Regions from separate parts of the Streptomyces sp. NPDC059740 genome, predicted to be linked through region 2. Evidence: riboswitches for the same ligand, from Rfam matches in the RefSeq annotation. Region 2 holds a riboswitch; the other holds the start of a gene.
The links. A riboswitch is a leader RNA that binds a small molecule or an ion and turns the genes downstream of it on or off. The one in region 2 is predicted to bind thiamine pyrophosphate.

Region 1 (9,453 bases), on a different contig from region 2:
GCGGCAGCATGAGCAGGGCGTCGAAGGAACGCAGCACCCGCCCCCCTCGCCGGGCGAAAGCCACCGCCGCCAGCCCTCCGACGGCCACCGCGACGAGGGTGGCTGCGGCGGCGTAGGCGAGGGAGTTGCCCACGGCGTCCAGGGGCGCCACCGCGAAGGTGCTGTCCACGGAGGCGGAGTGGGCGAGGGCGCGGTAGTACTGCCAGCCGAAACCGTCGGGGCCGCGGAGTGAGCGCTCGACGAGCACGGCCAGGGGCAGCGCCAGCAGGAGGAGGATCACGGCGAGTGTGCCCGCGAGCACCGTCCACTGGCCTCCCCCCGTGGGACGGTGCGCGGTCTGTGCGGGAGCGACCAGGCGGAGCGCCGTCTGGTGGCGCCGGGCCACCCGGGCGTGGAGCGCCAGCAGTGCCAGGACGGCCAGGAACTGCACCAGCGTCAGCACGGCCGCTGTCGGCAGGTCGAGGAACTGGGCGGTCTGCCGGTAGATCTCGACTTCGAGGGTGGAGAACCGGGGGCCGCCCAGGATCTGCACCACGCCGAAGGAGGTGAAGGAGAACAGGAAGACCATGAGTGCGGCAGCGGCCACGGCCGGCCGGACGGCGGGGAGCGTCACCTGCCGCCACGCGGTGAAGGCGCCCGCCCCGAGCACCCGCGCGGCCTCCTCCTGCCGTGGATCGAGCCGCGACCAGAGTCCGCCGACGACACGTACCACGACGGCGTAGTTGAAGAAGACGTGCGCGAGGAGTATCGCCCACACCGAGGTGTCGAGCCTGACCCCCCACAGGTCGTCCAGGAGCCCGCCGCTGCCCAGGACGGCGAGGAACGCGGACCCCACCACCACCGTGGGCAGCACGAACGGGACGGTCACCAGCGCGTGCAGCAGCCGCTTGCCCGGGAAGGACAGGCGCGCGAACACGTACGCACCGGGCAGGGCCACCAGCAGCGTCAGCGCGGTGGAGGCCGCCGCCTGCCAGAGGGTGAACCACAGGACGTGCAGGACGTCGGCGTCGAGGAGGACCCGGGTGAGGCGGGCCGTCTGCCAACGGCCGTCCGCCCGCAGCCCCCGTCCCACGATGGCGGCGACGGGGTAGGCGAAGAAGAGCGCGAAGAAGACCAGCGGGCCGGCCATCAGTGCGCCCCGGACCAGCGCGGACCGCCGCGTCCCGGCGCGCGCCGCGGGCCGCTCCCGCGACGGCCGGGACGCCGGTGGCTCCGGCGCGGCCTCCCGCCCGGCCTCCGCGGTCCGCGTGGTCCCGGCCGCGCCGCTCACTTCAGTACGAGGGAGGACCACTGCTTGATCCACTGGTCGCGGTGGGCGGCGATCTGCTGCGGCTGCACGGTCTTCGGGCTCGTCACCTTCTGGCCGTACCGGGTGAACAGCTCCGGCAGCCTCGCGTCCTTCCGCACGGGGTTGACGAACATCTGGAGCGGCATGTCCTCCTGGAACTTCCTGCTCAGGAGGAAGTCCAGGAGCGCTTTCCCGCCCTTGGTGTTCTGCGCGCCGTGCAGGAGACCGGCGAACTCGACCTGGCGGAAGCAGGTGCCCGTCGCCACTCCGGTGGGTGCCTGCTCGGGCTCGGGCTTCTTGTCGAGCACCTCGGCGGGCGGGCTGGAGGCGTAGGAGACGACCAGGGGCTTGTCACCGTTCTTGTGTCCGCCGGCCGAACCGGTGAACCGTTCGTCGTACGCCTGCTCCCAGCCGTCGACGACCTCGACCCCGTTGGCCTTCAGCTTCTTCCAGTAGTCCTGCCAGCCGTCCTGCCCGAAGGCGGCGACGGTCCCCAGCTGGAAGGCGAGCCCGGGCGAGGAGGTCGCCGGGTTCTCGGTCACCAGCAGGTTCTTGTACTGCGGCTTGGTGAGGTCGGCGAAGGACGAGGGCGGCGTGAGGTGGTGCGAGGAGAAGTAGGCCCGGTCGTAGTTGACGCAGATGTCGCCGTAGTCGATCGGTGTCACACGGTGCTCGCTCGCGTCCAGCTGGTAGCCGGCGGGGACGGAGTCCAGGCCCTTGGGGGCGTAGGGCTGGAAGAGGCCCTGCTTCAGGCCTCGGGAGAGCAGCGTGTTGTCGATGCCGAAGAAGACGTCGCCCTGCGGGCTGTCCTTGGTCAGGACGGCCTGGTTGACGGCCTGGCCCGCGTCCCCGCCCTTGAGGACCTTCACCTTGTAGCCGCTCTGCTTCTCGAAGTCCTGCAGCACGGACTTGGACACGGCGAAGGAGTCGTGGCTGACGAGGGTGACGGTCCGCGCGTCCTTCTTGCCGCTGCTCCCACTGCAGGCTGCCAGCGTCGTGGCGGCCAGGGCTGCGGCTATGAGGCCTGCGAGGGTCCTCGTGGTGGTGCTCACTGGTATGTCCTCCTGGCTGACCAGGAAGAGACGCGGCCCTGCCCGGCCGCCGTGGGGCGGTCGGGCAGGGCGCAACAGCTTGAGTGGTGACCGAACTTCCTACCCGGAATGACCCGGGCGAGGTTCAAGGGTCTGCGGCCTTCGGCTCCCTACGAGCCGTGCCGCACTCTCAGCGCTGTGGCGCTCCCCTGTCGGATGTCTTCTCTTCGGTTGTTCCAGGCCGTCCTCTCCGGTTCCGGCCGTGCGCACCGGTCGGTCGCGGTGGGGGAGCAGCCTGGAGTCCTGCCTTCGCAACGGTACCAGCGCCCCTCAGCCCCCACCCGTCCCCTCAGGAGGCGGCCCGGCTCCACCGGCACGGGGGCGGGCACGGGCACCGGCGCGCCGCCCGGACCCGACCGGAACGCCGGGCCGGGCCGGCGGGATCAGCGCTCGGAGGCCGCCAGCTGCCCGCAGGCCCCGTCGATCTCCTGGCCCCGGGTGTCCCGTACGGTCACCGGCACGCCGTGGGCGGCGATCGCGTCCACGAACGCCTTCTCGTCCTCCGGGCGGGAGGCGGTCCACTTCGAGCCGGGCGTCGGGTTCAGCGGGATGAGGTTGACGTGCACGCGGCGCCCCTTGAGGAGCCGGCCCAGCAGGTCGCCTCGCCACGCCTGGTCGTTGATGTCCCGGATGAGGGCGTACTCGATGGAGATGCGCCGCCCGGACTTCTCGGCGTACTCCCAGGCCGCGTCCAGGACCTCCCGCACCTTCCAGCGCGTGTTGACGGGCACCAGCGTGTCGCGGAGCTCGTCGTCGGGGGCGTGCAGGGAGACGGCAAGCCGGCACTTGAGGCCCTCGTCGGCGAACCGGAGCATGGCGGGCACCAGCCCCACGGTCGAGACGGTGATGCCGCGCTGCGACAGGCCGAGCCCGTCCGGTTCGGGGTCGGTGAGACGGCGGATGGCGCCCACGACCCGCTTGTAGTTGGCGAGGGGTTCGCCCATGCCCATGAACACGATGTTCGACAGCCGGGCCGGGCCTCCGGGGATCTCCCCGTCCCGCAGGGCCCGCATGCCGTCGACGATCTGGTGGACGATCTCGGCCGTCGACAGGTTGCGGTCCAGCCCCGCCTGGCCGGTGGCGCAGAACGGGCAGTTCATCCCGCACCCGGCCTGGGAGGAGATGCACATGGTCACCCGGTCCGGGTAGCGCATGAGCACCGACTCGACCAGCGTCCCGTCGAAGAGCTTCCACAAAGTCTTACGCGTGGTGTCGTCGTCGCAGGAGATGTGCCGCACCACGCTCATCAGCTCGGGCAGCAGCTCGGCCGCCAGCTTCTCGCGCGAGGCCGAGGGGATGTCGGTCCACTGCTCGGGATCGTGGGCGTACCGGCTGAAGTAGTGCCGCGCGACCTGTCCGGCGCGGAACGGCTTCTCCCCGACGGCCGCAACCGCCTCACGGCGTTCGGCGGGCGTCAGGTCGGCGAGGTGCCGCGGCGGCTTCTTGGCTCCGCGGGGGGCGACGAAGGTGAGCTCTCCAGGTGCAGGCATGGTCTCTCCAGTGTCGCAGACGCGCCGAGGGGGCCTCGCCACCAGCGGTGGTGAGGCCCCCTGCGGGCAATGGGGCGCTGAACGTGCAGGTCAGCCACTTCCGACGAAGGCGACGAACAGGAGCCAGACCACTGGCGCGGTCGGCAGGAGCGAGTCGAGGCGGTCCATGATGCCGCCGTGACCGGGCAGCAGGGTGCCCATGTCCTTGATGCCGAGGTCCCGTTTGATCATCGACTCGCCGAGATCACCGAGCGTGGCGCTGGCCGCGACCGCGAGGCCCAGCAGCAGCCCCTGCCACCACTGGCCGTGGTCGACGAGGAAGTGCATGCACAGCGCCCCCGCCACCATGGCGAACAGCACGGCACCCACCAGCCCCTCGCGGGTCTTGCCGGGGCTGATCCGCGGGGCGAGCTTGTGGGTCCCGAAGCGCCAGCCGACGGCGTACGCGCCGGTGTCGCTGACGACGGTGAGGATCAGGAACGTCAGCACTCGCCAGGGCCCGTCGTCCGCGGCGAGCATCAGCGCCACGAAGGTCGCCAGGAACGGCACGTAGAAGGCGACGAAGATGCCGGCCGTCACGTCGCGGAGGTATCCGACGGGGTCCTCGGTCATGCGCCAGACGAGCACGGCGAGCGCGGTGAGCGCCATGGCCACCCAGGCGCCCTCCGGGCCCCGTACGTAGCCCGCGAGCACCATGGCGACGCCGCCGACCGCAAGGGGCACCAGGGGGGCCCGGATGTCCTTGCGTTCGGCGAGCCGTGAGGTCAGCTCCCACAGGCCCACCACCACGGCCACCGCTATCACGCCCATGAAGACGGGCTTGTAGAGGAAGAGCGAGAGCAGGATCACCACGCCCAGCCCGAGCCCGACCCCTATGGCCGCCCGCAGGTTCCGGCCGGCGCTCTTCTTGGCCTTGGCCGGCTCGGAGCGGTGCGAGCTGCCGGAGTCGTCCGTGGGGGGCGGCGTGGTGGACATCGGTACCTGTGGCTCGTCGTCACGGAACAGGGGGCCGCGAAGCCGCGCGGTCCCCTGGTGGTCCGTCTCTCCTCGGAGGTCGTCCTGGTCTCCGCCTGCGTCGGGCACGATGGGCATGGGGCGAGTCTCCGCCGCCTGGGGCCAGTCGTGCCCGGGACCCGCCGAGTTCTCCGGCGCCTGCCGGTGGGGTGACGGGGCGGGTCCCCGGTCAGGTGGGCCCCACCTTCCGGAGACGGGCGGGGCCCCCCAGGATGGCTCGTTCATCAGACCTCGAGCAGCTCGGCTTCCTTGTGCTTGAGGAGCTCGTCGACCTGCGCGACGTACTTCGCAGTGGTGTCGTCGAGCTCCTTCTCCGCACGCCGAACCTCGTCCTCGCCGGACTCCTTGTCCTTGACGAGCTTGTCGAGGGTCTCCTTGGCCTTGCGGCGGACGCTGCGGATCGCGATCTTGGCGTCCTCGGCCTTGTTCTTGGCCACCTTGATGTAGTCCCGGCGGCGCTCCTCCGTCAGCTCGGGGAACGTCACCCGGATGATGTTGCCGTCGTTGCTGGGGTTGACGCCCAGGTCGGAGTCGCGGATGGCCTGCTCGATGTTGCGCAGGGCGCTCTTGTCGAACGGCGTGACGACCGCCATCCGGGGCTCGGGAACCGAGAACGACGCCAGCTGGTTGATCGGCGTCAGGGCACCGTAGTAGTCCGCCACGATCTTGTTGAACATCGCGGGGTGCGCACGTCCCGTGCGGATCGCCGCGAAGTCCTCCTTGGCGACCACGACGGCCTTCTCCATCTTCTCCTCGGCCTCGAGGAGGATCTCTTCGATCACCACTTGCTCCTGGTCTTGTCCGTGCCAGGCCGAAAACCTCGGCCCTGCCGCGCGTGCTCACCTGCACGGTGTCCGACCGGCAGGCGGTTGTCCATCCCCGGAACGTGGTGCGCTCCCGCCCCGGGTGTTCGCCGCTTGTACGCACTCCCCCTCAGCCGTACACGGCAAGGAGAACGTCAGTCCCGGATGTTCCGGTCGCTGACGAGCGTGCCGATCTTCTCACCCTTCACCGCACGGGCGATGTTGCCCTCGGCCAGCAGCTCGAAGACGAGGATGGGGAGCTTGTTGTCACGGCACAGGGTGATGGCCGTGGCGTCGGCGACCTTCAGTTCCCGGGTGATGACCTCGCTGTACTCCAGCGCGTCGAACATGACCGCGTCGGGGTTGCGCCTCGGGTCGGAGTCGTAGACGCCGTCCACACCGTTCTTGCCCATCAGCATCGCCGAGGCGTCGATCTCCAGGGCGCGCTGTGCGGCGGTGGTGTCGGTGGAGAAGTACGGCATGCCCATACCGGCGCCGAAGATGACCACGCGTCCCTTCTCCAGGTGCCGGATGGCGCGGAGCGGGATGTACGGCTCGGCGACCTGCCCCATGGTGATGGCGGTCTGGACCCGGGAGTCGATGCCCTCCTTCTCCAGGAAGTCCTGGAGCGCCAGGCAGTTCATGACCGTGCCCAGCATGCCCATGTAGTCCGAGCGGGCCCGGTCCATGCCGCGCTGCTGGAGTTCGGCGCCGCGGAAGAAGTTGCCGCCGCCGATCACGATGGCGATCTCGTACCCGTCACGGACCACTGCGGCGACCTCGCGCGCGATGGCGTGGACGACGTCGGGGTCCACTCCGAGGCCGCCGCCGCCGGCGAACGCCTCGCCCGACAGCTTCAGCAGGTAACGCCCCTTACCGCCGTTGTGACCGTGGTCTTTGTCCGCGCCGTCGGCACCGTCGTTCATTGCGCTCTCCTCGTACACATACGAAGAAGGCCACTGCCCGGGACGGGTGTCCCTGATGCGGCAATGGCCTCCTCGTCACATCTGCGGCCGGCCGGTGAGCGGCCGACTGCGTACGACCCTAGCGGGGTCGTGGGTCATTCGCTGCCCTGTGGCGGGCTCAGGCGCCGACGCGGATGCGGGCGAAGCGCTTGATCGCGACGCCGGCCTCGTCGAGGACCTTGGCGACGCTCTTCTTGTTGTCCTTGGCGAAGGGCTGGTCGAGGAGGCAGTTCTCCTTGAAGAAGCCGTTGACGCGACCCTCGACGATCTTCGGGAGGGCGGCCTCGGGCTTGCCCTCCTCCTTGGCCGTGGCCTCGGCGACGCGACGCTCGTTCTCGACGACGTCGGCCGGGACGTCCTCACGGGAGAGGAACTTCGGCGCGAACGCGGCGATGTGCTGCGCGACGTCCTTCGCGGTCTCCGCGTTCTCCTTGTCCAGCTCGACCAGGACGCCGACCTGCGGCGGAAGGTCGGGCATGGTGCGGTGCATGTAGGCCGCGACGTAGCCGTCGGTGAACTGCGCGAAGCGGTCCAGGACGATCTTCTCGCCGAGGGTGGCGTTGGCCTCGTCGACGTAGGCCTGGACGGTCTTGCCCTCGATCTCGGAGGCGAGCAGGGCCTCCAGGTCGGCCGGCTTGGTGGCGGCGACGTGGGCGGCGAGGGTGTTGGCCACAGCCTGGAACTTGTCGCCCTTGGCGACGAAGTCCGTCTCGCACTTCAGCTCGAGGAGGACGCCCGCGGACTTGTCGTCGGCGATGAGGGAGACGACCGCGCCGTTCTCGGCCGAGCGGCTCTCGCGCTTGGCGACGCCCTTCTGTCCCTTGACACGAAGGATCTCGACGGCCTTGTCGACGTTGCCCTCGCCCTCGTCAAGGGCCTTCTTGCAGTCCATCATGCCGGCACCGGTGAGCTCGCGGAGCTTCTTGACGTCGGCGGCGGTGTAGTTCGCCATGGGTCTGTGAATCTCTTCTCGAAGTCGAACGATCTACGGGTGGACGGCGGGGCCGGCGCTTGTGGCGCCGTCCCCGCCGTCATCAACCAGTGAAGGTGTCAGGCCTGCTCGGCGTCGGCCGGCTTCTCGGCCTCGGCGGCCGGCGCCTCGGCGGCGGGGGCCTCAGCAGCCTCGGTGGCGGGAGCCTCGGCGGCCGGGGTCTCCTCGGCCTTCTTGGCGTCGCCCTCGAGCAGGTCGCGCTCCCACTCGGCCAGCGGCTCGCCGGCCTTCTCGCCCGGCTTCTGGTCGCCGGTGGCGGCGCCGGAGCGGGCGATCAGGCCCTCGGCGACGGCGTCGGCGATCACGCGGGTGAGCAGCGTGACGGAGCGGATGGCGTCGTCGTTACCCGGGATCTTGTAGTCGACCTCGTCCGGGTCACAGTTCGTGTCGAGGATGGCGACGACCGGGATGTTGAGCTTCCGGGCCTCGCCGACCGCGATGTGCTCCTTCTTGGTGTCCACGATCCAGACGGCGCTGGGCACCTTCTGCATGTCGCGGATGCCGCCGAGGGTCTTCTCCAGCTTGGCCTTCTCGCGGGAGAGGACGAGCAGCTCCTTCTTGGTGAGGCCGGAGGCGGCCACATCCTCGAAGTCGATCTGCTCGAGCTCCTTCAGGCGCTGCAGGCGCTTGTAGACGGTCGAGAAGTTGGTGAGCATGCCGCCCAGCCAGCGCTGGTTGACGTAGGGCATGCCGACGCGGGTCGCCTGCTCGGCGATGGCCTCCTGCGCCTGCTTCTTCGTGCCGACGAACATGACCGAGCCACCGTGGGCGACGGTCTCCTTGACGAACTCGTAGGCGCGGTCGATGTACGACAGCGACTGGAGCAGGTCGATGATGTAGATGCCGTTGCGCTCGGTGAAGATGAAGCGCTTCATCTTCGGGTTCCAGCGGCGGGTCTGGTGCCCGAAGTGGACGCCGCTCTCCAGCAGCTCCCGCATCGTGACGACGGCCATGGCCGTACTCCTCGTTGTTCTCGGTTTCCGTCACGGCCGGTCGGCCGTGACTCCTGACGCCCCTGCGCGCCTGCCGCGGAGGACGCCAGGCGAGTGGTGTCTTCCGAGGACCGAGGGACGCGGCCACGACGCTCCGGAGGGGGCTCCCACAGGAGTTCCGCCGGCGCCGGTGGCGGGGCGTGCGAAGTCGACCCGGGGCCCGGGTCGCCACCAGAAGTGTACGGGACCCGCGGAGCACCGGGCGACACGCATTCTCGCCGACCACACCACCGTGGTACCGGCACCTGGCCCGGTGAGCGGCAGTCCCGGCAGAAGGCCGCACTGACGTCGGAGTGGTGACTCGGGAGCGGTGACTCGGGAGCGGTGGCGGGGGCGCGGAACCCCGACCGGGCGCTGCGACCGGGAATCGTGACCACAGTCCTCCGCCCGGGCGCTGGGACCGTGGTGCCGTGGGCGCGGCGGGACATCGGCGCCCTGCGGCCTGTTTCCTGCGAGGACGAGAATCCGGCGCCTACCTGCGGGACGCTCGATACGTGAGTGACTCCTGAGGGTGACCGTCTTGTGCACAGGACGCGTTCTGTCCACAGTCTCGGAGCAAGATCCCCATGGACGACGGCCGGACCGGCAGCCTTCCCCCATGACTCACCGCCTCGCCCTCGTCCTCGCCCCGCTGTCGCCACTCGACGTACCTTCGCCGCGCAGCGCCCCTCCGCTACACGGTCCACCGTCACCGTCCGTTTCAGCTTCGCCGTCCGTTTCAGCTTCGCCACACGGTTCACCTTCGTCGCACAGCTCATCGGCCGCACCCAGGTCACCGGTACCACCCTCAGCCCGGGTGTCGCCGGTGAAGCGCCGGCC
Region 2 (9,453 bases):
AGCTGCTCCTCGTCCGCGGAGCGGGCCTGCCGCAGCGCCACGGACCGGGGGATGACGCTGGTGCGGTCCTCGGCGCCGGCGGCCCCGGCGGCCGGCAGGGCGCCCGGCGGCACCGCGTCCAGCGCCGCGTCGTCCAGCCGCTCCCGCGCGGCGCGGACCAGCGCCAGCAGGGCCGCGGCGTCCGCCGGACGGGCGCCGGCGTCCCGGGCCGTGGCCGCGGCGACCAGCCCGTCCAGCTCGGGCGCGAGACCGGGGACGGCCTGCGAGGGCGGCGGGACGTCCTCGTTCAGGTGCTGGTAGAGGACCTGCGCCGGGCTGGTGCCGGTATGCGGCTTGGTGCCGGTGAGCATCTCGTACAGCACCACGCCGCACGCGTAGACGTCGGCGGGCGTCCCGGCCTGGCCGTCCTCGATCTGCTCGGGCGCCAGGTAGGACACCGTCCCCAGCACCGAGCCGGTGGTGGCGGTGGTGTTGTGGTCGACCGCCCGGACCAGGCCGAAGTCGGCGACCTTCACCCGGCCGTCGTCCCCTATCAGGACGTTCTCCGGCTTCATGTCGCGGTGGACCAGCCCCGCGATGTGGGCCGCGCCGAGCGCCGCGAGTACGGGCTCCAGGATGTCCAGCGCCGCCCGCGGCTGGAGCGCACCGCGTTCGCGCAGCACGTCCCGCAGCGTGCAGCCGGCGACGTACTCCATCGCCAGGTAGACGTAGTGGCCGTCGGCGCCCTGGTCGAAGACGCCGACCACGTTGGGGTGCGCCAGCCGGGCGACGGACTTGGCCTCCCGGATGAAGCGCTCCACGAACGCGGCGTCCACCGCGAGCGTGGGGTGCATCACCTTCAGCGCCAGCACGCGGTCGAGGCGGACGTCGACGGCCCGGTAGACCGTGGCCATGCCGCCGGCGGCAATGCGTGCGTCGACCCGGTAGCGCCCGTCCAGCAGTTGGCCGACGAGGGGGTCCTGAAGGGTGGTGTCCACGGCAGTCGAGTGTACGGAGCCGGAGGCCGCGGTGGAGACCGGCCGCCGCTGCGCCCCGCCGCTGCGGGGCCCGGCAGCCGGCGTCCGGCACGGGACCGGACGGGCGTGCGCCCCGCCGCCGGGAGGCTCCGGCCCGGTGCACCCGGTCAGAAGGCGGGGCGTTCGGGGTCGAAGTCGGCCATGCCGGTCGTCGGCGAGGAGGCCTGCGCGAAGTGGCGGCGCGGGATGCGGCCCGCCCGGTGGGCCAGCCGGCCCGCCTCCACCGCGTACCGCATCGCCTCGGCCATCAGCACCGGCTCCTGGGCGCGGGTCACCGCCGAGGCCAGCATCACCGCAGCGCACCCCAGCTCCATCGCCAGCGAGGCGTCGGAGGCCGTGCCCGCCCCGGCGTCCAGGATCACCGGGACCTCGGCCTGCTCGGTGATCAGCTGGAAGTTGTGCGGGTTGCGGATGCCCAGCCCCGACCCGATCGGCGAGCCCAGCGGCATGATCGCCGCACACCCCACGTCCTGGAGCCTGCGTGCCAGCACCGGGTCGTCGTTGGTGTACGGCAGCACCGTGAAGCCGTCGTCCACCAGCGTCTCGGCGGCGTCCAGCAGCTCCACCGGGTCCGGCAGCAGGGTCCGCTCGTCGGCGACCACCTCCAGCTTCACCCAGTCGGTGCCCAGCGCCTCACGCGCCAGCCGGGCGGTGAGGACCGCCTCTCCGGCGGTGAAGCAGCCCGCGGTGTTGGGCAGCGGACGGATGTCCAGGCGGCGCAGCACGTCGAAGACGGAGCCCTGCACCGTGGGGTCCAGGCGCCGCATCGCGACGGTCGTCAGCCGGGTGCCGGAGGCGGCCAGGGACCGCTCCAGCACGTCCAGGCTGGGCGCGCCCCCCGTCCCCATGATCAGGCGGGACTCGATGACGGTGTCGGCGATGACGAAGGGATCGTCGGCCATGGCGGATCAGCCTCCCTGGACTGCGGTGAGGACCTCGACGCGGTCGCCGTCGCCGAGCGTGGTCGCGGGCCACTGGCCGCGCGGTACCACCGTCTCGTTGACGGCGGCGGCCACCCCGGACGGGGCGCTGGTCAGCGTCGCCACGAGGCGGTCGAGGGTGAGGCCCTCGGCGACCTCCCGGCGCTGACCGTTGACGTGGACGGTACGGGTGGGGGTGGTCATGGACGCGGCTCCTTGGACACGTGGCCGGCGCCGGGGCCGGTGCGCCCGGGCTCTGTGGTGCCGGCGGCGGCGAACCGGGCCGGCGTGAACGGGCGGGCCTGCTCCGGCAGCTCGCCGGTGGTCAGGGCGTGCGCCATCACCTCGCCGGTCACGGGGGTCAGCAGCACGCCGTTGCGGTGGTGGCCGGTGGCCAGCTGGAGGCCGGGCACGGCGGTGGGGCCCAGCAGCGGCGCGTTGTCGGGCGAGGTGGGCCGCAGTCCGGCGCGGACCTCCACCAGCGGCAGCTCGGTGACGCCCGGCACCAGCTCGTGCGCGTCCCGCAGCAGCTCGTAGACGCCGCCGGCGGTCACCGTGGTGTCCCAGCCGGTCTCCTCGGAGGTGGCACCGAGGACCAGCTCGCCGTTCTCCCGCGGCACCAGGTAGACGGGGCCGCCGCGGACCACGGCCCGCACGGTGCGCGAGAGCAGCGGCCCGGACCCGGCAGGCCCCGGCGGCATGCGCAACCGGACCACCTGCCCCTTGACCGGCCGCACCGGCACCCGCGCCGCCTCCGGCACCCCGGCGAGCGTCCCCGAGCGGCTGCCGGCGGCCAGCACCACCTGCCCGCCGGACAGGTCCCGGCCGTCCGCCAGCTCCACGCCCACCGCCCGGCCGCCGGCGGTGCGCAGGGCCCGCGCCGGCAGCCGGTGGAAGACCACCCCGGCAGCCTCGCAGGCGCTCAGCAGGGCCGCGACGAGCCGCCGGGGGTCGATCTGGTGGTCGGCGTCGACCCGCACCCCGCCACGCACCCCGGGGGCCAGCATCGGCTCCAGCCGCCGGCACTCCCGCCCGGTCAGCCACGTCGACGCCAGCCCGCACCGCTCCTGAAGGGCGTGCAGCTCCCGCAGGTGCGCCCGGTCGTCGGCGTCGAAGGCCACGGCGAGCGTGCCGCTGCTGCGGTACCCGAGGCCGGCGCCGGTGACGCGCTCCAGCTCGGCGACGAAGCCCGGGTAGCGGGCGGCCGAGGCCAGGTTCAGGGCCAGCAGCGTCTCCTCGCCGTAGTGCAGCTCGGTGACGGCCGCGAGCATCCCCGCCGCCACCCGCGCCGCCCCACCGCCCGGATCCGGGTCGACGACCGCCACGCGGAGTCCGCGCTGCGCCGTGCGCCACGCCGTGACCAGGCCCATCAGCCCGCCACCGACCACCAGGACGTCGGCGGAGCGCGCCCCGGACGAGGGCGCCCGCTCGGGCACGGGGTCTGCGGACGGTTCGACGGCGCCGCCGGACGTGGCCGTCGCCATGCTGGATGGCACGCGCACGGTGCCCCTCCCTTCGCCGGCATGACCCGGATCAGGTTCGGACGGTCGGAGGCCGCCGCAGCCTCCCTCTCAGCCCGGTCGCGTCCGGGCTCCCGCGAGTCTTTTCGGGTGCCAGCCTAGTACGGTCGCCGCCGCCCCCCGAAAGCGCCGCCGCCGCCCCCGCGACGGGGCCGCCCGGGGCAGCCGGCCGCGTCCTAGAGTGACCCGGGTGAGCAGCGACGAGCCCGGCCCGCAGGCCGACCCCGCACAGGCCCCCGTGTCCCCGCCCCCCGCGCCCGGCCGGGCCGTCCCCGCGGGCCCGCCCCGCACCGAGGGACGGGTCGTGATCGTCGGTGCGGGCATGGCCGGGGTGCAGACCGCCGTCTCGCTGCGCGAGGAGGGCTGGCGGGGACCGGTCACCCTGCTCGGGGCCGAACCGCACCAGCCCTACGACCGGCCGCCGCTGTCCAAGGCGGTCCTGCTGGGCACCGCCCCCGACTCGGCCCTCGACGTCGACTTCGCCGGGCTCGGCGTCGAGCTGGTGCTGGGCCGCTCCGCGCTCGCCCTCGACGCCGCGGCCCGCGTGGTGGAGACCGAGGCCGGCCCGGTGCCCTACGACCACCTGGTGCTGGCGGTGGGCGCCGAACCGCTGCCGCTGCCCGGCGCCGAGGAGGCCGAGGTCCACCTGCTGCGCACCCTGGACGACGCCGCACGGCTGCGCCCGGTGCTCGCCGCCCGCCGGTCGGTGGTCGTGGTCGGCGCCGGCTGGATCGGCGCGGAGTTCGCCACCGCCGCCCGCGAGGCCGGCTGCGAGGTCACCGTCGTGGAGGCCGCCGAGCGCCCCCTGGCCGGCGCGCTGCCCGCCGAGACGACCGAGCCGATGACGCGCTGGTACGCCGACGCCGGGGTGCGGCTGCTCACCGGCCGCCGGGTCACCCGGGTCACCCGGGACGCGGTCCACCTGGCGGACGGCGAGGAGGTGCCCGCCGACGCGGTGGTGGTGGGGGTCGGGGCCCGGCCCGCCACCGGCTGGCTGGCCGGGTCCGGTGTCGAGCTGGCCGCCGACCGGTCCGTCCGCGCCGACGCCCACCTGCGCACCTCCGTGCCCGGGGTCTACGCGGTGGGCGACTGCGCCTCCTTCCCCTCGGCCCGCTACGGCCGGCGGCTGCTGGTCCACCACTGGGACAACGCCCTCCAGGGCCCGCGCACCGTCGCGGCCACCCTCACCCAGGGGGCCGCGGCGACACCGGCGTACGACCCGGTGCCCTACTTCTGGTCCGAGCAGTTCGGCCGGTTCGTGCAGTACGCGGGCGACCACCGGGACACCGGGGAGGTGGTGTGGCGCGGCGACCGGGCCGAAGCCGCCTGGACGGTGCTCTGGCTGCGCGAGGACGTGCCCGTCGCCCTGCTCGCCGTGGGGCGCCCCCGCGACCTGACCCAGGGGCGGCGGCTGATCGAGCGGGGCACCCGACTGGACCCGCTGCGGGCCGCGGACCCCGCCGTCCCGCTGAAGACGGCCGTGGCCGGGTAGCTCCGCGCCCGCCCTGGTGGGAGGGGCCCTGCCGCCGGCGGGGCCGCCCCTTCCGGTGGCCGCGCGACGCCGTCGGAGCGAGGCCGGGGATGTCCCGGTGACGGCTGTCCGTGTGAGGTGGCAGGCTGGTAGGCGTGACCGAGATTGACACGAAGATCGACGGGCTCGTACCCGCCTGGCTCACCCTGCCCGACATCGCCGAACTCCTGGACGTGGAGGTGACGCGCGTCCGGCAGCTGGTCAAGGAGGGACAGCTGGTGGCCGTGCGCCGCGGTGAGAACCGCGCCCTGCACGTACCGGCCGAGTTCATCAAGGACGGCCGGGTCGTCAAGGGCCTGGCCGGCACCCTGACCCTGCTGCGGGACGACGGCTTCACCGACGAGGAGATGCTGGAGTGGCTGTTCACCGCCGATGACACCCTGCCGGGCACCCCGGCACAGGCGCTGCGCGAGAATCGCGGCACGGAGGTCAAGCGCAGGGCGCAGGCGCTCGCCGTCTGACCTCCGCCACGCCGCACGGGCCTCCTGCCCCCGGCCCGGCCCCCCTCAGGGGCTCCGGGCCGCCCGGGCGGGGGACCCCACCGCCTTCCGGGGCGTGCCCGTCACCCGACGGGCACGCCCCGCCTTCGTCCGAGGAACGCCTGATGAGCAGCACAGCCCCCGTCACGTCCGCCGCGCGCCGCGCCGCGCTCTCCGACGCCCGCCTGTACCTGTGCACGGACGCCCGCACCCGCCAGGGGGACCTGCCGGAGTTCCTGGACACGGTGCTCGCCGCCGGCGTCGACATCGTCCAGCTCCGGGACAAGCACCTGGAGGCGGGCCCGGAGCTCGCGGCGCTGGAGGTCTTCGCCGACGCCTGCCGCCGCCACGGCAGGCTCCTGGCCGTCAACGACCGCGCCGACGTCGCGCACGCCGCCGGCCCCGACGTCCTCCACCTCGGCCAGGACGACCTGCCGGTGGCGGCCGCCCGCGCGATCCTCGGCGAGGACGTCCTGATCGGCCGCTCCACCCACGCGCCGGAGGAGGCCGCGGCGGCGGCCGTGCAGAGCGGCGTGGACTACTTCTGCACCGGCCCGTGCTGGCCGACCCCCACCAAGCCCGGGCGGCACGCCCCCGGGCTGGACCTGGTGCGCTACGCGGCCTCGCTGGAGACCGGGCGGCCCTGGTTCGCCATCGGCGGAATCGACCTGGACAACCTGGAAGAGGCGCTGGCCGCGGGGGCCCGCCGGGTGGTCGTGGTCCGCGCCATCACCGAGGCGGAGGACCCCGGCGCCGCCGCCGCAGCCTTCGCCCGCCGGCTGCGCCCGGCTGGATAGGGACCGGCCGGGAGGCGGCGGAGCGGCGCCCGGGGAGCGCCCGCCGGCGCCGCCGCTCCGGACGGACCGGGCCGTCCGGGACCCGGCGCCCGCACGGCCCCGGCTGAGCGGCCGGGGTGTCCACCGCTGTCCGAAACGTGGACAGGGAAGCGGCAAAAGGGGGCGAAAGGTACTGCTCCGGTTGGGGGAGGGGCACCGGCTGACTAACCTGCTCGTATGGCCCTTGGGACAGCTTCCGGCAGAACGCAGCAGGCACCGACGGTGCGTGACATGCTCGCGTCCGGTGCCACCACCTACTCCTTCGAGTTCTGGGCGCCGAAGACCCCCACGGGGGAGCGCAACCTCTGGAACGCCCTGCGCCGCATCGAGGCCGTCGCCCCCAGCTTCGTCTCCGTGACCTACGGCGCCGGCGGGACGACCCGGACCGGAACCGTCCGTGCCACCGAGCAGATCGTCGCCGACACCACCCTGACGCCGGTCGCCCACCTGACCGCCGTCAACCACTCCGTGGCCGAACTGCGCAACGTCGTCGGGCAGTACGCGGCGGCCGGCATCCGCAACGTCCTGGCCGTGCGCGGCGACCCGCCCGGCGACCCCATGGGCGAGTGGGTGCCCCACCCCCAGGGCGTCACCTACGCCGCCGAACTGGTCCGGCTCATCAAGGAGGCCGGCGACTTCTGCGTCGGCGTCGCCGCCTTCCCCGAGCGCCACCCCCGCTCGGTCGACTGGGACAGCGACGTGCGCAACTTCGTCGACAAGTGCCGGGCCGGCGCGGACTACGCCATCACCCAGATGTTCTTCGAACCCGCGTCCTACCTGACGCTGCGCGACCGGGTCCAGGCGGCGGGCTGCGAGACCCCCATCATCCCCGAGGTCATGCCCGTCACCAGCGTCAAGCAGTTGGAACGGCTGCCGAAGCTGAGCGACGCGGTCATCCCGCCCGGGCTCGTGGAACGTATCCTCGCCGTCAAGGACGACCCCGTGGCGGTACGCTCCGTGGGCATCGAGTTCGCAACGGAGTTCTGTGCGAGGCTGCTCGCCGAGGGCGTGCCGGGACTGCACTTCATCACCCTGAACAACTCCACGGCGACGCTGGAAATCTACGAGAACCTGGGCCTGCACCGACATCGGGCCTGATCGGCCGTATCCGAAGGGGCCGCGGCCATAGGAGGAGGGGTCTCCATGGGCTGGACGGTCCTCTACGTCGCCTTCGGCGTGGTGGCGCTCTGGCTGCTCGGCGAGGTGCTGCTGCAGCACAAGGCGCGGCTGCGCTGGCGCCTGCTGGCCTTCGTGGGCTTCCTCGGCGTGGTCGTCGGGGTCGCGCTCCCCTCGATCCTGGTGATCGCCCTCGGTGCGGTGGCCTTCGCAGTGGGGCAGACCCTGGTGACGCTCTCCTTCCGGCAGGGTTTCACCACCGGCTGGGCACTGCCCCACCCCCTCCAGGGCCGCCGCGGCGGCAGCGGCGGACGGCGCCGCGGCGCGGGGGGCGCCCCGCCGCTCCACGTCAGCGACGTGGAACCGGTCCCCGAGGGCACCGAAGGCTCCGCGCCCCCGGACCAGGCCCCGTCCGGCGGGGCGGAGGGCCACGGCAGCCCCTTCGCGCCCCCGGACCAGGCCCCGTCCGGCGGGGCGGAGGGCCACGGCAGCCCCTTCGACGGCGGCTACGACGCCCCCCACGACCCCTACGCTCCCTACACCGGCTCCGACGAGGGCCCCTACGCGGACCAGGGCGCCACCCACCACGGGCACTGGGAGGACCCCGCCCGCGAACTGCTCCAGGACGAGGACGTCTTCCGGGCGCGGGAGCACATAGCCGGCGGGGAACCGTGGCAGGCCACGCCCGGCCACGCCCCCCAGCCGCTGCCCGAGGAGACGGGCGGATACGGCTACGCTCCCGCCGCCTTCGCGGCGGGCCCCGGCGACACCGGTTACGAGACCGCCTGGGAGGGCGGATACGCCTACCCCGACGGGTACGCACCCCCCGGCGGTCAGGCCCCCGGCCACCCGGGCGGCGCCGGCTACGACACCCCGTACGGCTACGGCACCGGCCAGGACGGCCACGGCGGGTACGACGGCGGACAGCAGGGCGACTACGGCGGGTACGACACCGGCCAGGGCGGCTACGGCGGGCCGGGCGGATACGACAGCGGCTACGACGGCTACCCGGCGGCGCCCGGGACCCAGGGCCAGGGCTACGACGACCTCGCGCCCTACGGCGGCGAGCAGCGCCACGAGGCCCCCGACGCCTACCCCGGCTACCCGCAGGACGCCTACTCCTACGACGCCCGGGGCGGGGATCCGTCCGCGGCGCCCCACCCCTACCAGGACCCGTCACAGCCCTACCAGGACTCCTACCAGGGCGGCGGCTGGCAGGGCGGTGGCGAGGGCAGCTACCAGCCCTACCAGCAGTCCCCCTTCGACCCGCCCGCCCCGGGGTACGGGCAGTCTCCCTTCGACCCTCCGGCCCCGGGGTACGGGCAGGGGCCGGACGGTGCGTGGCTGCCCCCGCAGCGGGACGAGGGGCAGGACCCGTCCGCGCAGACGGCACACCAGGAGTACCCGGGCTACGGCGGCAGCCCCGAGGACCCCTACGGCCGCCACCCCGACGACCGGCAGACCTACCCTTACTGACAGCCCGTCAGCCGGGACCCGCTGAGCACCCGGTGCGGGCCGGGGTCACTGAGAGCCGCGCCAGTCCTCGCCGTTGACCACCAGGCCCGCCACCAGGGCCCCCGACATGCCCGCGTGCGCGGGGCCGCCGCCGGGGTGCGAGCGTCCGCCGACCAGGTAGAGGCCCGGCACCCGGGTCCGGTTCGCCGGCAGCAGGTACCGTCCACCGGCCCCCGCGAGCGCCGGTCGCTGCTGCGGGCCGTGCCCGGCGGGGGTGCGCGCCTCCCACCACAGCAGCCGCTCCGGGAGGCCCGGCACCGCGGCGGCGGCCACCGAGAGCACCTCGGCCACCGCCTCGGCCACCCGCTCGGGCCGCTCCCACCCGGCCTGCTCGCCGGCCGCGGCGGCCACGCCCAGCGTCACCGCCTCGTGCTCCTCGTCGGGACGCGTCGCCGGATCGTCCGGCCGCAGCACCGTCACCGTGAGCCCGCCGGGACGCGGCGTACGGCCCGCGGTGAACAGGGCCTCCCGCTCGGCGGCCGGGTCCGCGGCGTGCACCACGGTGCGGTGGGCGGTGCCC

Region 1: linked by a shared signal. The riboswitch ahead of ACFV3R_RS05110 (thiamine ABC transporter substrate binding subunit) and the one ahead of thiO (glycine oxidase ThiO) in region 2 are both predicted to bind thiamine pyrophosphate.

The regions. Positions count from the first base shown of each region.
Region 1 covers NZ_JBHWGP010000003.1:97,150-106,602, forward strand. Annotated here, with positions in the region: gene ACFV3R_RS05105 (ABC transporter permease) at 1-1,129, opposite strand, end outside; gene ACFV3R_RS05110 (thiamine ABC transporter substrate binding subunit) at 1,267-2,340, opposite strand; TPP riboswitch at 2,419-2,540, opposite strand; gene rlmN (23S rRNA (adenine(2503)-C(2))-methyltransferase RlmN) at 2,763-3,869, opposite strand; gene ACFV3R_RS05120 (phosphatidate cytidylyltransferase) at 3,960-5,108, opposite strand; gene frr (ribosome recycling factor) at 5,108-5,665, opposite strand; gene pyrH (UMP kinase) at 5,842-6,612, opposite strand; gene tsf (translation elongation factor Ts) at 6,770-7,603, opposite strand; gene rpsB (30S ribosomal protein S2) at 7,702-8,595, opposite strand.
Region 2 covers NZ_JBHWGP010000009.1:220,965-230,417, reverse strand. Annotated here, with positions in the region: gene pknB (Stk1 family PASTA domain-containing Ser/Thr kinase) at 1-977, opposite strand, end outside; gene ACFV3R_RS14470 (thiazole synthase) at 1,124-1,918, opposite strand; gene thiS (sulfur carrier protein ThiS) at 1,925-2,140, opposite strand; gene thiO (glycine oxidase ThiO) at 2,137-3,420, opposite strand; TPP riboswitch at 3,430-3,544, opposite strand; gene ACFV3R_RS14455 (NAD(P)/FAD-dependent oxidoreductase) at 3,779-4,948, shown strand; gene ACFV3R_RS14450 (Rv2175c family DNA-binding protein) at 5,083-5,448, shown strand; gene thiE (thiamine phosphate synthase) at 5,592-6,263, shown strand; gene metF (methylenetetrahydrofolate reductase [NAD(P)H]) at 6,480-7,400, shown strand; gene ACFV3R_RS14435 (hypothetical protein) at 7,446-8,894, shown strand; gene ACFV3R_RS14430 (phytoene desaturase family protein) at 8,940-9,453, opposite strand, start outside.